DNA from 2 places in the Microbacterium sp. NPDC087591 genome. Region 1 is predicted to be linked to the other one. Evidence: predicted binding sites of a transcription regulator. Region 1 holds the regulator's gene; the other holds the start of a gene.

Region 1 (5,852 bases):
GTGTAGAACGCGATCGCCGCGGACGCCGCACCTGTCACATGCGCGGTCGGTCCGCCGTGCACGAGCACGACATAGGGCGGGAGCTCGTCGTCGGGGGCCGTGACATCCGGGTTCGCCGGCGCATAGGCGAAGGCGTGCACCGGTCCGTGCGCGCCGTCGATGTCGAGCTGCTGCGCAGCGGGCATCCACGCGGGGTCCGTCGGAGCGCCACCGCGTACGGCCGTCACCTCGCCGGAGTCCACGTCCACGCGCCACAGGCCGGGGCTCACGTGCGAGCCGTTGCCGGAGATCAGCACGCGGCTGCCGCTGACGTCGTCCACGCTCACATGTCCGTCGCACGGCACGTCGAGTTCACGGCTCCCGCCGTCGGCGTCGATCACGACGACGCGGTCGCGGCCGTTCGTGCGGACCGCGACGACGCGGCCGTCGCCGAGCGGCTGGAACCACCGGTTGCCCAGCACCCACAGCCCGTAGCCGGTGTCGGCGTCGGCGGGAGCGACGACCTCGGCAGGGCCGCGCGGGGTCAGGTCGTCCAGGCTCAGGCGGTGAAGGAGCCAGCGCCCCGAGGGGTCATCGGCATACAGCAGTGCGTCGTCGGCGATCCACTCGGGTTGCAGTGCGGCCAGAGTGGGGATCGTGGCCGTCGCGCCACCGTCCACCGTGGCGATCCGCAGCGCGGCGGCATCCCACGGCATGCGCCCTTCGCTCCACTCGACCCACGCGATCCGCGAGCCGTCGGGAGAGAGGGCAGGATGCGCGAAGAAGGAGGCGCCGTCGGCGATCGTCTGGATCGCCGACGCGTCGTCGGACGCGGAGCCGTCCAGCGGAATGATCACGATCGCGCGCCGGTGCGGCTCGGATGTCAGATCCTCGCGCACCGCGAGCAGGCGGCCGTGCTGCCACCGCAGACCCCCGTGCGCCGGCCCCTCGGGTGTCAGCGGCATCGGCTCGCCATCCGCGGTGAGACGGTAGACGCGCTGATCCGTGGCGTCGACGAAGTACAGGATGCCGTCGGGATCGGCGGTCCAGGCGCCTCCGCCGTACTCGTGCACCCGCGATCGCGCGTTCCAGGGGCCGGGCAGCACCTCCCGTCCCGTCGACGACCGCACGGTGACGCGCCCGCCTTCGGCCGGGACGGACTCGCCCCACCAGATCTCGTCTCCCACGAACCGCGCTCCGTCGATGCGCGGTGATGAGCCGGCGACCGATGCCGCCGAGAAGGGAGAGGGCCAGGACCCGTAGGGCGAAGTCATACGTCGAGCCTATTCGTGCCCGGAGACGGAGACGGCGACGGAGGCGGCGCTCAGCGCTGCGGGAGGAGTCGGGGCAGGATGCGGACCAGCGCGACCATCACGACGAGCTCCACCAGCGTCTGGGTGACCACCACGAGCGGTGCGAGCGCGAGGGCCGGGGGAAGCGCCAGTGCGAGGGGGAGCACCACCAGTGAGTTGCGCGTCACCCCGCTGAACGTCAGCGCGCGTGACGACGCGGGATCCAGGCGGGTCATGCGCGCGACGAGGATGCCGAGCGCGACGAGGACCACCGCGAAGGCGATGTAGAGGGGCACCACTCGGGCGAGCGCGCCGAACTGCGCACCCACCCCGCGCACCTGTGACGCGACGACGACCATCAGCGTCGCGATCATCAGCGGCACCATCGCGGTGAGCAGCCCGCTCTCGATCGCCCGCATGAGCGGGAATCGGCGGACCAGCGTCTGCACGAGGGCGGCGGCGCTCAGCGGAAGGAGGATCAGGAGCACGAACGCCCGGATGAACGGAGCGGCGTCGATCAGCGGGGCGGCATCCGAGCCGAGGAACAGCAGCAGATACAGCGGCAGCAGGAGCATCTGGGCCAGCATGAGCAGCGGAGCGGCCGCGAGCAGCTTCGACGCAGCCCCGCCCGCGAGCCTCGTGAAGACGATGACGTAGTCGACGCACGGTGTGAGCAGCACGAGGAGCATGCCGAGCAACAGGGCGTTGTCGTCTGCCACGAAGCGGGACAGGGCGTACACGACGAGCGGGACCAGCACGAAGTTGAGCACCCCGAGCGCGCAGAGGAATCCGGCGTCGCGCAGGGATTCCCCGACCCGGCGGAAGGGCACCGACAGGAAGGTCGCGAACAGCAGCAGTCCGAGCACCGGTTCGATCGCGAGCTCCAGGGACCCGCTCCCGGGAACGGCGAGGCCGAGACCGAGACCGATCAGGATGGCCGCGAGATACAGAGCGACCTGATGTCGCTCCAGCCACGGGGTGCGCGTCGTCTCAGCCATGGCCTCCCACTGTACGAGGGTGACGGAGTCGCGCCGGCGAACCTCGCGTCGAGGGAGTGTGCGGTCGAGGGTCAGACGGCGCGGAGCACGGCGACGACCTTGCCGAGCACCGTGGCCTCGTCGCCCAGTATCGGTTCGAACGCGGAGTTGCGCGGCAGCAACCAGGTGTGGCCGTCGCGACGACGGAAGGTCTTGACGGTCGCCTCGTCGTCCAGCATCGCCGCGACGATCTCGCCGTTCTCGGCGCTGTTCTGCGAGCGGATGACGACCCAGTCGCCGTCGCAGATCGCGGCGTCGATCATCGACTCCCCGGAGACCTTGAGCATGAACAGGTCGCCCTTGCCGACGAGTTGACGGGGGAGGGGGAAGATCTCCTCGACCTGCTGCTCCGCCGTGATCGGCACGCCGGCGGCGATGCGTCCGACGAGGGGGACGAGCGCTGCGTCGCCGACCGGCGTCGCCACATCGGCAGGGTTCTCCGTGCTGGAGCCGGGGAGATCGATCAGAACCTCCATGGCCCTGGTCTTGCCGGGGTCGCGACGGAGGTAGCCGCTCAGCTCGAGCTGCCCGAGCTGGTGGGTGACGCTGGAGAGCGACTTGAGCCCGACCGCGTCGCCGATCTCGCGCATGCTCGGCGGGTACCCCTGCTGGGCGATCGAGGTCTGGATGACCTCGAGGATCGCCATCTGCTTGGGGCTCAGGCTCTTCCGACGGCGCGTGCGCGGTGCCTCCGGCTCGGGGGCTGAGTTCTCGCTCATGATGCTCCTTCGGTGCACGTTTCCGACGCTGCTCTTCGAATGTCGGAGGCCCGTGGTGGGGTGTTCGTATCGAAACCGTATCCGAGAATCATGCGGATCTGGAAGATCTGTTCGAGCGTGTCGGCAGATTGGCGGATGTGGTTTCGAAGAAAGCTTGACAGATGTTCGAACTCGAAGATATCTTCGGAACGTAGCTTCGCATCCAGCCCTCCCGGCCGAGTGCAGGATGCGAACGCTACGCCAACTTCCATCGGCCCTCGCGGCGGGTGGCTGATCCTCCCGACAACGGGGGCGACGCAGAGGAGCACACCATGAGCACCATCACCTTCAGCACTGCAGCAGTCATCCCGGCCCGTCCGGCGACGCGTCTTCGGCTGACGGTTCGCGGTCGCCGCGTGCTTCTCGCCCTCGCCGCTGTGCCTCTTGCCGTCGGCATCGCGTTCGCTGCGATCAGCGGCGGCAGCGCACTCGCCTCGAATGAGAGCACCGGAACGGTCAGCTTCGAGACGGTCACCGTCCTCCCCGGAGACACGCTGTGGTCGATCGCGAGCGAGATCGCGCCGACAGCCGACCCGCGCGAGGTCATCGGTGAGATCAGCCGGCTGAACGTCCTCCAGACCGGCGAGCTGCAGATCGGTCAGACGCTGTCGATCCCGACCCAGTACACGAACTGAACGCGATCCGCGCCGCCGGTCCTCTGCCATAACGATCACCGCGCACCGCCGAGCGTTCTAGCATGGGAAGGGTGACCGCCTCACTCGATGACCTGCCGCTCCGTGACGACCTGCGCGGGCTGGCCCCGTACGGTGCCCCACAGGCGCCGCTTCCGATCGCCCTCAACGTGAACGAGAACACGCATCCGATCCCGGATGAGGTGGCCAGCGACATCCTCGATGAGATCGCTGTCGCGATCCGCGATGTGAATCGCTACCCCGACCGCGAGTTCACCACCTTGCGTGAGGCGTTCGCGACCTACCTGGGGCACGGTCTCGAGGCGGACGCGATCTGGGCGGGAAACGGCTCGAACGAAGTTCTGCAGCACATTCTGCAGGCGTTCGGCGGACCGGGGCGCACCGCCTTCGGGTTCGCTCCGACGTACTCGATGTATCCATTGATCGCGCAGGGGACCGGGGCCCGCTGGGTTGCCGGCACGCGACAGCCCGATTACACGATCACCCCAGAGGAGGCGGCCGCCCAGGTGCGGGACGTCGATCCCGACGTGGTGCTGCTCTGCTCGCCGAACAACCCGACCGGCACTCCGCTGAGCCTCGACGTGGTCGAGGCCGTGTACGAGGCCGCCCGCGGCATCGTCGTGGTGGACGAGGCCTACCAGGAGTTCGCCCCGCGTGAGGCCCCGTCCGCGCTCTCGCTGCTGGACGGCAGGCCGCGTCTGGCCGTCTCGCGCACCATGAGCAAGGCGTTCGCCTTCGCGGGCGCGCGGGTCGGGTACCTCGCGGCAGATCCCGCTTTCATCGATGCACTGCGTCTGGTCCGGCTGCCCTATCACCTGAGCGCGCTGACGCAGGCTGCCGCCGTCGCCGCGCTGCGCAACGCCGATGTCATGCTCGGAATGGTCGACGAGATCGTCGAGCAGCGCGACCGGATCACCGCCACCCTCGAGGCGCTCGGCTACACGCCGCACGAATCATGGAGCAACTTCGTGCTGTTCGGCGGAGTGGCCGATCCGAAGGCCACCTGGCAGAAGCTCTACGACCAGGGCGTGCTGATCCGCGACGTCGGCATCCCCGGTCACCTGCGCGTCACCGCGGGCACCGAGGCCGAGACCACGGCGTTCCTCGATGCGCTGGCCTCGATAGACTCGGCATCATGAGCAGCCTCGCCCTGACCCCGCGCACCGCGAGCCGCGTGCGCGGCACGTCGGAGTCCACCGTCGAACTCGAACTGAACCTCGATGGCACCGGCGCCAGCCGCATCGACACCTCGGTGCCGTTCTTCGATCACATGCTCACCGCCTTCGCGAAGCACTCGCTGACGGATCTCACGGTGCGGGCATCCGGCGACACGCACATCGACGCCCACCACACCGTGGAGGACGTGTCGATCGTGCTCGGCCAGGCGATCCTCGAGGCGCTGGGCGACAAGTCCGGCATCTCCCGCTACGGCGATGCCCTCGTTCCGCTGGATGAGGCGCTCGCGCAGGCGGTCGTCGACATCTCCGGGCGTCCGTACCTCGTGCACGAGGGAGAGCCGGTCGGTTTCGAGCACCACCTCATCGGCGGTCACTTCACCGGCTCCCTGGTGCGCCACTCCTTCGAGGCCATCGCGTTCAACGCCGGCCTCACCGTGCACGTCCGCGTGCTCGGCGGCCGTGACCCGCACCACATCGCCGAGGCGGAGTACAAGGCGTTCGCACGGGCATTCCGTCAGGCCAAGGCTCTCGACCCGCTCGTCGACGGCATCCCTTCGACCAAGGGCGCACTGTGACACGCACCCCGAAGGTCGCTGTCTTCGACTACGAGTCGGGCAACGTCCACTCCGCCGTCAAGGCACTCGCTGCGGCGGGCGCCGATGCGGTCCTCACGCGCAACCGCGCGGAGGCGCTCGAGGCCGATGGTCTGGTCGTGCCGGGTGTGGGTGCGTTCGCCGCGGTACGCGATGCCCTGCACGCGCACGGAGGGGACGAGGTCATCGACCGTCGTCTCGCCGGCGGTCGCCCCGTGCTCGGGATCTGCGTCGGCATGCAGATTCTCTTCGAGCGCGGTGTCGAGCGCGGCGTCGACTCCGAGGGCCTCGGTGAATGGCCGGGCGCCGTCACGGAGCTCAACGCCCCCGTCCTCCCTCACATGGGATGGAACACGGTCAGC
Region 2 (5,852 bases), on a different contig from region 1:
CGAAGGTCTTAGCGAGCCGGTCGCGATCGGTTCCATGCCCGGAGTCGCCCAGCATTCGCTCGACTCCTTGCGCGCGGCGGCGGTCGAGGCCGCCGAAGCCGGTGTGGGCGGTGTGATGCTGTTCGGCGTTCCCGCGGTGCGCGATGCCCGCGGTTCGGGCGCGGATGACCCGCACGGGATCCTGAATGTGGCGACCGAGGCGCTGGCGGCAGAGGTCGGCGACGCCCTGGTCGTGCAGACCGACCTGTGCCTGGACGAGTTCACCGACCACGGGCACTGCGGCGTGCTTGCTGCCGACGGGTCCGTCGACAACGATGCGACGCTCGAGCGGTACACGTCGATGGCGCTCGCGCAAGCGCGCGCAGGGTCGCAGCTGCTCGGGCTGTCGGGGATGATGGACGGCCAGGTCGCCGTCATCCGCGCCGCACTCGACGCCGAGGGCTTCACGCAGACCCTGATCCTCGCCTACGCCGCGAAGTACGCCAGCGCCTTCTACGGACCGTTCCGTGAGGCTGTCGACTCGCAACTGACCGGCGACCGCCGCACGTATCAGCTCGACCCGGGCAACCGCCGCGAGGGCGTGCGCGAGGCCGTCGTCGACGAGGCCGAGGGCGCCGACATCGTGATGGTGAAACCCGCCATGGCCTTCCTCGATGTGCTGCGCGAGGTGCGCGACACCGTCAGCATTCCGGTCTGGGCATACCAGGTGTCCGGCGAGTACGCCATGATCGAGGCCGCCGCCGCGAACGGGTGGATCGATCGTCGTGCCGCCATCCTGGAGTCCCTGCTGTCGATCCGCCGCGCCGGAGCCGACGCGGTCCTGACCTACTGGGCGACCGAGGCCGCCCGCTGGCTGCGCGGCTGAGCCGCACCCCTCTCTTCTTCGGAGCATCATCATGACCGACCGCAACGACGACCTGTTCTCTGCTGCCCGGGCGGTGATCCCCGGCGGAGTCAACTCCCCGGTGCGCGCCTACGGCTCCGTCGGCGGAACGCCGCGCTTCCTCGCCTCTGCGAAGGGCGCCACCGTCACGGATGCCGCGGGCGTCGAGTACATCGACCTCGTCGCCTCGTGGGGTCCCGCGCTCCTCGGTCACGCCCACCCCGAGGTCGTCGCCGCCGTGCAGGAGGCAGCCACCCGCGGTCTCTCGTTCGGCGCACCGACTGAGGGCGAGGTCGAGCTCGCCGCCGTGATCGCGGAGCGGGTGCGCGTCGGCGAGACGCGGCCGATCGAGCGCGTGCGGCTGGTGTCCACCGGAACCGAGGCGACCATGACCGCGATCCGTCTGGCGCGCGGCGCCACGGGGCGCGACCTGCTGGTGAAGTTCGCCGGGCACTACCACGGCCACTCGGACGGGCTCCTCGCGGAGGCCGGTTCCGGTGTCGCGACGCTCGCGCTGCCCGGCTCGGCGGGAGTGCCCGCACCGATCGCCGCGCAGACGCTCGTGATCGGCTACAACGACCCTGATGCGCTCGCGGCGGTCTTCGCCGAGCACGGCCCCCGCATCGCGGCGGTCATCGTGGAGGCATCCGCGGCGAACATGGGCGTGGTCGCCCCGCTGCCCGGCTTCAACCGTCTGATCGCCGATACGGCGCACGCGCATGGCGCACTCATGATCCTCGACGAGGTGCTCACCGGCTTCCGCGTGCACCCCGCCGGGTTCTGGGGTCTGCAGGCCGCTGCGGGGGAGGAGTACCTTCCCGACATCGTCACCTTCGGCAAGGTCGTCGGCGGAGGGATGCCGTTGGCCGCGCTCGGAGGGCGTGCTGAGGTCATGGACCTGCTCGCGCCCCTGGGGCCGGTGTACCAGGCCGGAACCCTGTCGGGGAACCCGCTCTCGGTCGCGGCCGGCCTGGCCACGCTGCGACTGGCGACGCCCGAGGTCTACGCGACGGTGGACGCCGCCGCGGACCGGCTCTCCGCCGCGCTGGACGCGGCGCTTGCGGGTGCCGGTGTGACCCACGCGGTCGCGAAGGCCGGCAGCCTGTTCAACGCCTCGTTCCGTGCCTCCGCCCCGCGCGACTACGCCGAGGCTCAGGCTCAGGAGTCGTTCCGCTACGCGCCGTTCTTCCACTCGCTGCGGGAGCAGGGCATCGCGCTTCCGCCGAGCGTCTTCGAGGCCTGGTTCCTCACCGCCGCTCACGGTGAAGACGAGCTCCAGCGCATCGAGGCCGCGCTTCCGATCGCGGCAGAAGCTGCGGCCGCCGCCCGGCCCTGAGCGCACTCAGACGAACATGACCCGACGCGGCGGCGCATCGCTGTAGTGCCGACCGAGCGGACTGACCCAGTCCAGGCTCCGATCGGGAAGCTGTCGCGCCGTCCACCGATGACGCTCGTCGATATCTGGGTGCTTCAGCACGTGGTGTCCTGCGCAGAAGTGACTGAGGTTGGACAGACTCGTGCGCCCGCCCCGCGCGTGGTCGTGATTGTGATCGATCTGACAGCGGTGCACCGGCATCCGACAGCCGGGGAACCGGCAGTGCTGGTCGCGCGCCCGCAGGAATCGGCGCATGCCCTCGGTCGGACTGTACGTGTCGGTCTGGGTGACCATTCCGGTCGGGTCGAGGAAGAGCCGGGACCAGCCGCCATTGCGTCCGGCGAGGTCGCGGGCGATGTCAGGATCGATCGGCCCGAAGCCGTCGAGCTCGGCGGGGCGGTCATCGGCTCCGGCCAGCGTCGTCGCGGCGATCGTCACCTGGACGTGGGCCCGGACCCGGTCGAGGCCCGCCCCGGCCGCCTCACTGGGAGCGGACGCGAGCAGGAGATCGGTCAGCAGGTCCGTACGCACCTGGTCGATCGTCCGCGTATCGGCCGGGACCTCGACAGGGCACGGCTCGGGCAGCGGGTCGGTGGTGAACGTGTCCCGTTCGCCGAAGATGACCCACTCGTCGAGCCCGGGCGCGCTCCAGTCCAGGTCTTCCGGGAAGATCGGGTTCTCCCCGGAGTCGAGCTCTTCGGGGTCGAGCACCGGCTCGACGTCGTGGCGCGCCGCGATGACCCCGCGGGCGAGTTGCGTGAGCCGGTCCATGATCGCGACCCCCAGGTGCTCGGGCACCACCACGGTGATCAGCGCGAGCCCGTCGTCGACGGAGCGCATCGTGACGCGCCGCTCCGAGGCTGCGCGGCGGTGTCGACCGACCAGTGTCTCGCCCGCGAGGGCCGCGGCGATCTGGCGCACGAGGGTGCGAGTGCGCGCCGGAGTGTCGTGCTCGGCGACGACCACGGCTGCGGTGTCGTACAGCTCCAGAGCCGCGGCATCCGCCCTCCCCTCGCGGACGGCCTCGCGCACGACCGCACCGGCGCGGACGATCTCGCGCACATGCGCCGCCGTGATCCCGCCCTGACGGAACGACGCGCGGGCCACGGGGTGATCGGAGCCGAGGAACGCAGCGTCGGAGAACGCGTACTCGACGCTGCCCTGCGAGATGTGGCCGGCGGCGGAGTACTCGGCGATCATCGACCGGTGGACCGTGTCGCGGTGGTAGGGGCTCTCCTGTGTCTCCGCATCGCGCAGGAGCAGACGATCGACGAGCAGCTCCATGGATTCCGCCTCGAGCCGGGCGATCTGGCGCCGCTTCCCCACCCATGCATCGAGCAGCGCGGCGCGCTGCTCGATGTGGTCGGAGGGGGTCTGTGACATGCTGCTAGCCTAGAACATATGTACGACACTCGGACGAAGTTATCCACAGGCGCGGGTACCGCGCGCGTCGCCCGGATGGTGGGTTCCGACAACGGATCGTTGCGTTCCTGTGAGCAACTTCCAGACAACTGGCAGGACCGCGCTGGCAGACTGGAGTCATGGTGACGTTGCTGTTGGATCAGACGCAACTGGAGGTCGTGCTCTCGCCGATCGAACGTGCCGCGACCTTCCACCGCGAGAATCTGCGGATCGCGCGCGAGACCATCACCAAGGTGCAGTTGACCGACGACGCATGGACCTGGTTGAGGGGTGTGCCGAACCCCGGCACCCACATCCCCGGTGTCCTCGCTGCCGGCAGCTGGAAGGCCGCGGGCAGCCTCGATTTCGTGCTGATCCGTCGCCGCCGTCCGAGCGTCGTGATCGACCTCGACGGCGATGCGCAGTATCGGCGCCTGATCCTCACGACCCGACACGGACTCTCGCTCACCCAGGCCCTGCGCCTCGAGGTCTCCAGCGAGGCCGCCGACGTCGAGGAGATCGTAGCGACATCGCCGACGCCGGTGACGAAGGGCAGCCGTCGTCCGGTCATCCGCCCTCGGCCGGCCTGAAAGCCCGATGACATGTGAGAAGCCCTCCGCGACCGAAAGGTCGGGGAGGGCTTCTCGCCTGTAGGAGCGCCGCGCCCGTCAGTCCTGACGGTGCTCGTGGTCGCCGTGGTGCTCACCGTCGTGGTGGTCACCGTCGTGGTGCTCGTGGTGCTCGTGGTCGCCGTCGTCGTGGTGCTCGTCGGATGCCGGAGCGTCGCCCGCCTCCTGCTCGACGGAGTCCGCGACGGGCACGGTGTCGATGACGCCAGTGGAGGCGACGCTCCACGTGGAGCCCTCGGAGCCCTCGGGGCCCTCGGGGCCCTCGGGGCCGAGCGGGTAGTCCTTCGGTTCGTCCTCGTAGTAGGCGCGGGCGGCGGCAGCGAGCATCGAGCTCACGGCAGCGGAGCGAGGGTCCTCATCGGACTGCTCGCCCTCGGACTGCTCGCCATCGGACTGCTCGCCCTCGGACACCCGATCGCTCTCGCCATCGAGGTCGGCGAAGATCTCGAGTCCCGCGGAAGTGTCGTCTGCAGCATCCTCGTCGGACGCGTCACGGGCTTCGACCGGCTCGTCGACCGGCGCCGCCTCTTCCTCGGGGGTCCCGGTCGTGTCGCGGTCGTCCTCGGAGGATTCCGTCTCATCGCCGCGGTCCGCGAAGATCTGGCTGATGTCGTGCACGGGCTCGTCCTCCACGCCGGAGGAAGCCGGTGCGGCGGCGGGAGCCGCAGTGCCGAACAGGATCTCGTCGAACGAGGGGGCAGGCGTGTCGGTCTCGCCGTCGCCGGACGAGGCGAGCGCTGCGGCGGCCGCGGCGTCCTCGTCGACGGCGATCTGTGCGATCGCGTCCTCCTCGTCGGTGTCGGAGTCGGCGGGCGGGCGGGCGCTCTCCGACGCGCGGATGCTCTCCGCGACCTCCGCGACAGCTGCGGCGGCGACGGCGTCCTCGTCGGAGGGCGCCTGTACGTCGTGAGCGGATTCGACGCCGGCGGCGATCGCCGCGGCAGCCGCTGGATCCGACGGCGCCGATTCGGACACCGCAGCCGACACCGCCGAGGCCTCGGCGATCTCGGCGATCAGGGTCTCATCAGCGGCATCCGTCGCGACGGCATCCGGTGCCCCTGTGTCAGCGGCGGCATCCGCAGCGACGGCATCCGGTGTCCCCGTGTCAGCGGCGGCATCCGTCGCGACGGCATCCGTCGACGCGGCGGCGTCATCGGCTGCGACAGCGAAGGCGGGGGCGAGCGTGAGCTGCGAGGCGGCGGCCGACGCGCGGGGCTCCAGCTTGCCGCCGCGGACCAGCTCGATGAAGACGTCTTCCAGCGTCGGACCGCGCTGCACGAGAGTGCTCAGCGCGATGCCGGCCTGGGCGGCGACGGCGCCAACGGTGCCGGCATCCCCGCCGCGCACGGTGAGGCCGGAGCGCAGCACCTCGACGTCGAAACCGGCGGTCGAGAGTGCGGTCGTGAGTGCGGCGCGGTCCACCGCATCCACGACGACCGAGCCGGCGGCCGGGTCGGCGAGCTTCTCGATGCCGCTGGAGAGCACCAGCTGGCCCTTCGAGAGCACCAGGACGTTGTCGGCGACCTGCTCGACCTCGCTGAGCACGTGCGAGGAGACGAGCACG

What was found. The regulator LexA, encoded in region 1, represses DNA repair genes until DNA is damaged. The targets are predictions, from matches to a motif close to TCGAACANNTGTTCGA.
Region 2: the regulator LexA is predicted to act here: its motif matches at 3,652-3,667, upstream of ACIOVG_RS09610 (DUF222 domain-containing protein).

Annotation. Positions count from the first base shown of each region.
Region 1 covers NZ_JBIUWU010000003.1:36,430-42,281, reverse strand. The annotation lists gene ACIOVG_RS14720 (prolyl oligopeptidase family serine peptidase) at 1-1,253, opposite strand, end outside; gene ACIOVG_RS14715 (arsenic resistance protein) at 1,304-2,269, opposite strand; gene lexA (transcriptional repressor LexA) at 2,341-3,027, opposite strand; gene ACIOVG_RS14705 (LysM peptidoglycan-binding domain-containing protein) at 3,339-3,701, shown strand; gene ACIOVG_RS14700 (histidinol-phosphate transaminase) at 3,764-4,858, shown strand; gene hisB (imidazoleglycerol-phosphate dehydratase HisB) at 4,855-5,472, shown strand; gene hisH (imidazole glycerol phosphate synthase subunit HisH) at 5,469-5,852, shown strand, end outside.
Region 2 covers NZ_JBIUWU010000001.1:2,018,602-2,024,453, forward strand. The annotation lists gene hemB (porphobilinogen synthase) at 1-865, shown strand, start outside; gene ACIOVG_RS09605 (glutamate-1-semialdehyde 2,1-aminomutase) at 897-2,219, shown strand; gene ACIOVG_RS09610 (DUF222 domain-containing protein) at 2,226-3,641, opposite strand; gene ACIOVG_RS09615 (hypothetical protein) at 3,800-4,249, shown strand; gene ACIOVG_RS09620 (ATP-binding cassette domain-containing protein) at 4,328-5,852, opposite strand, start outside.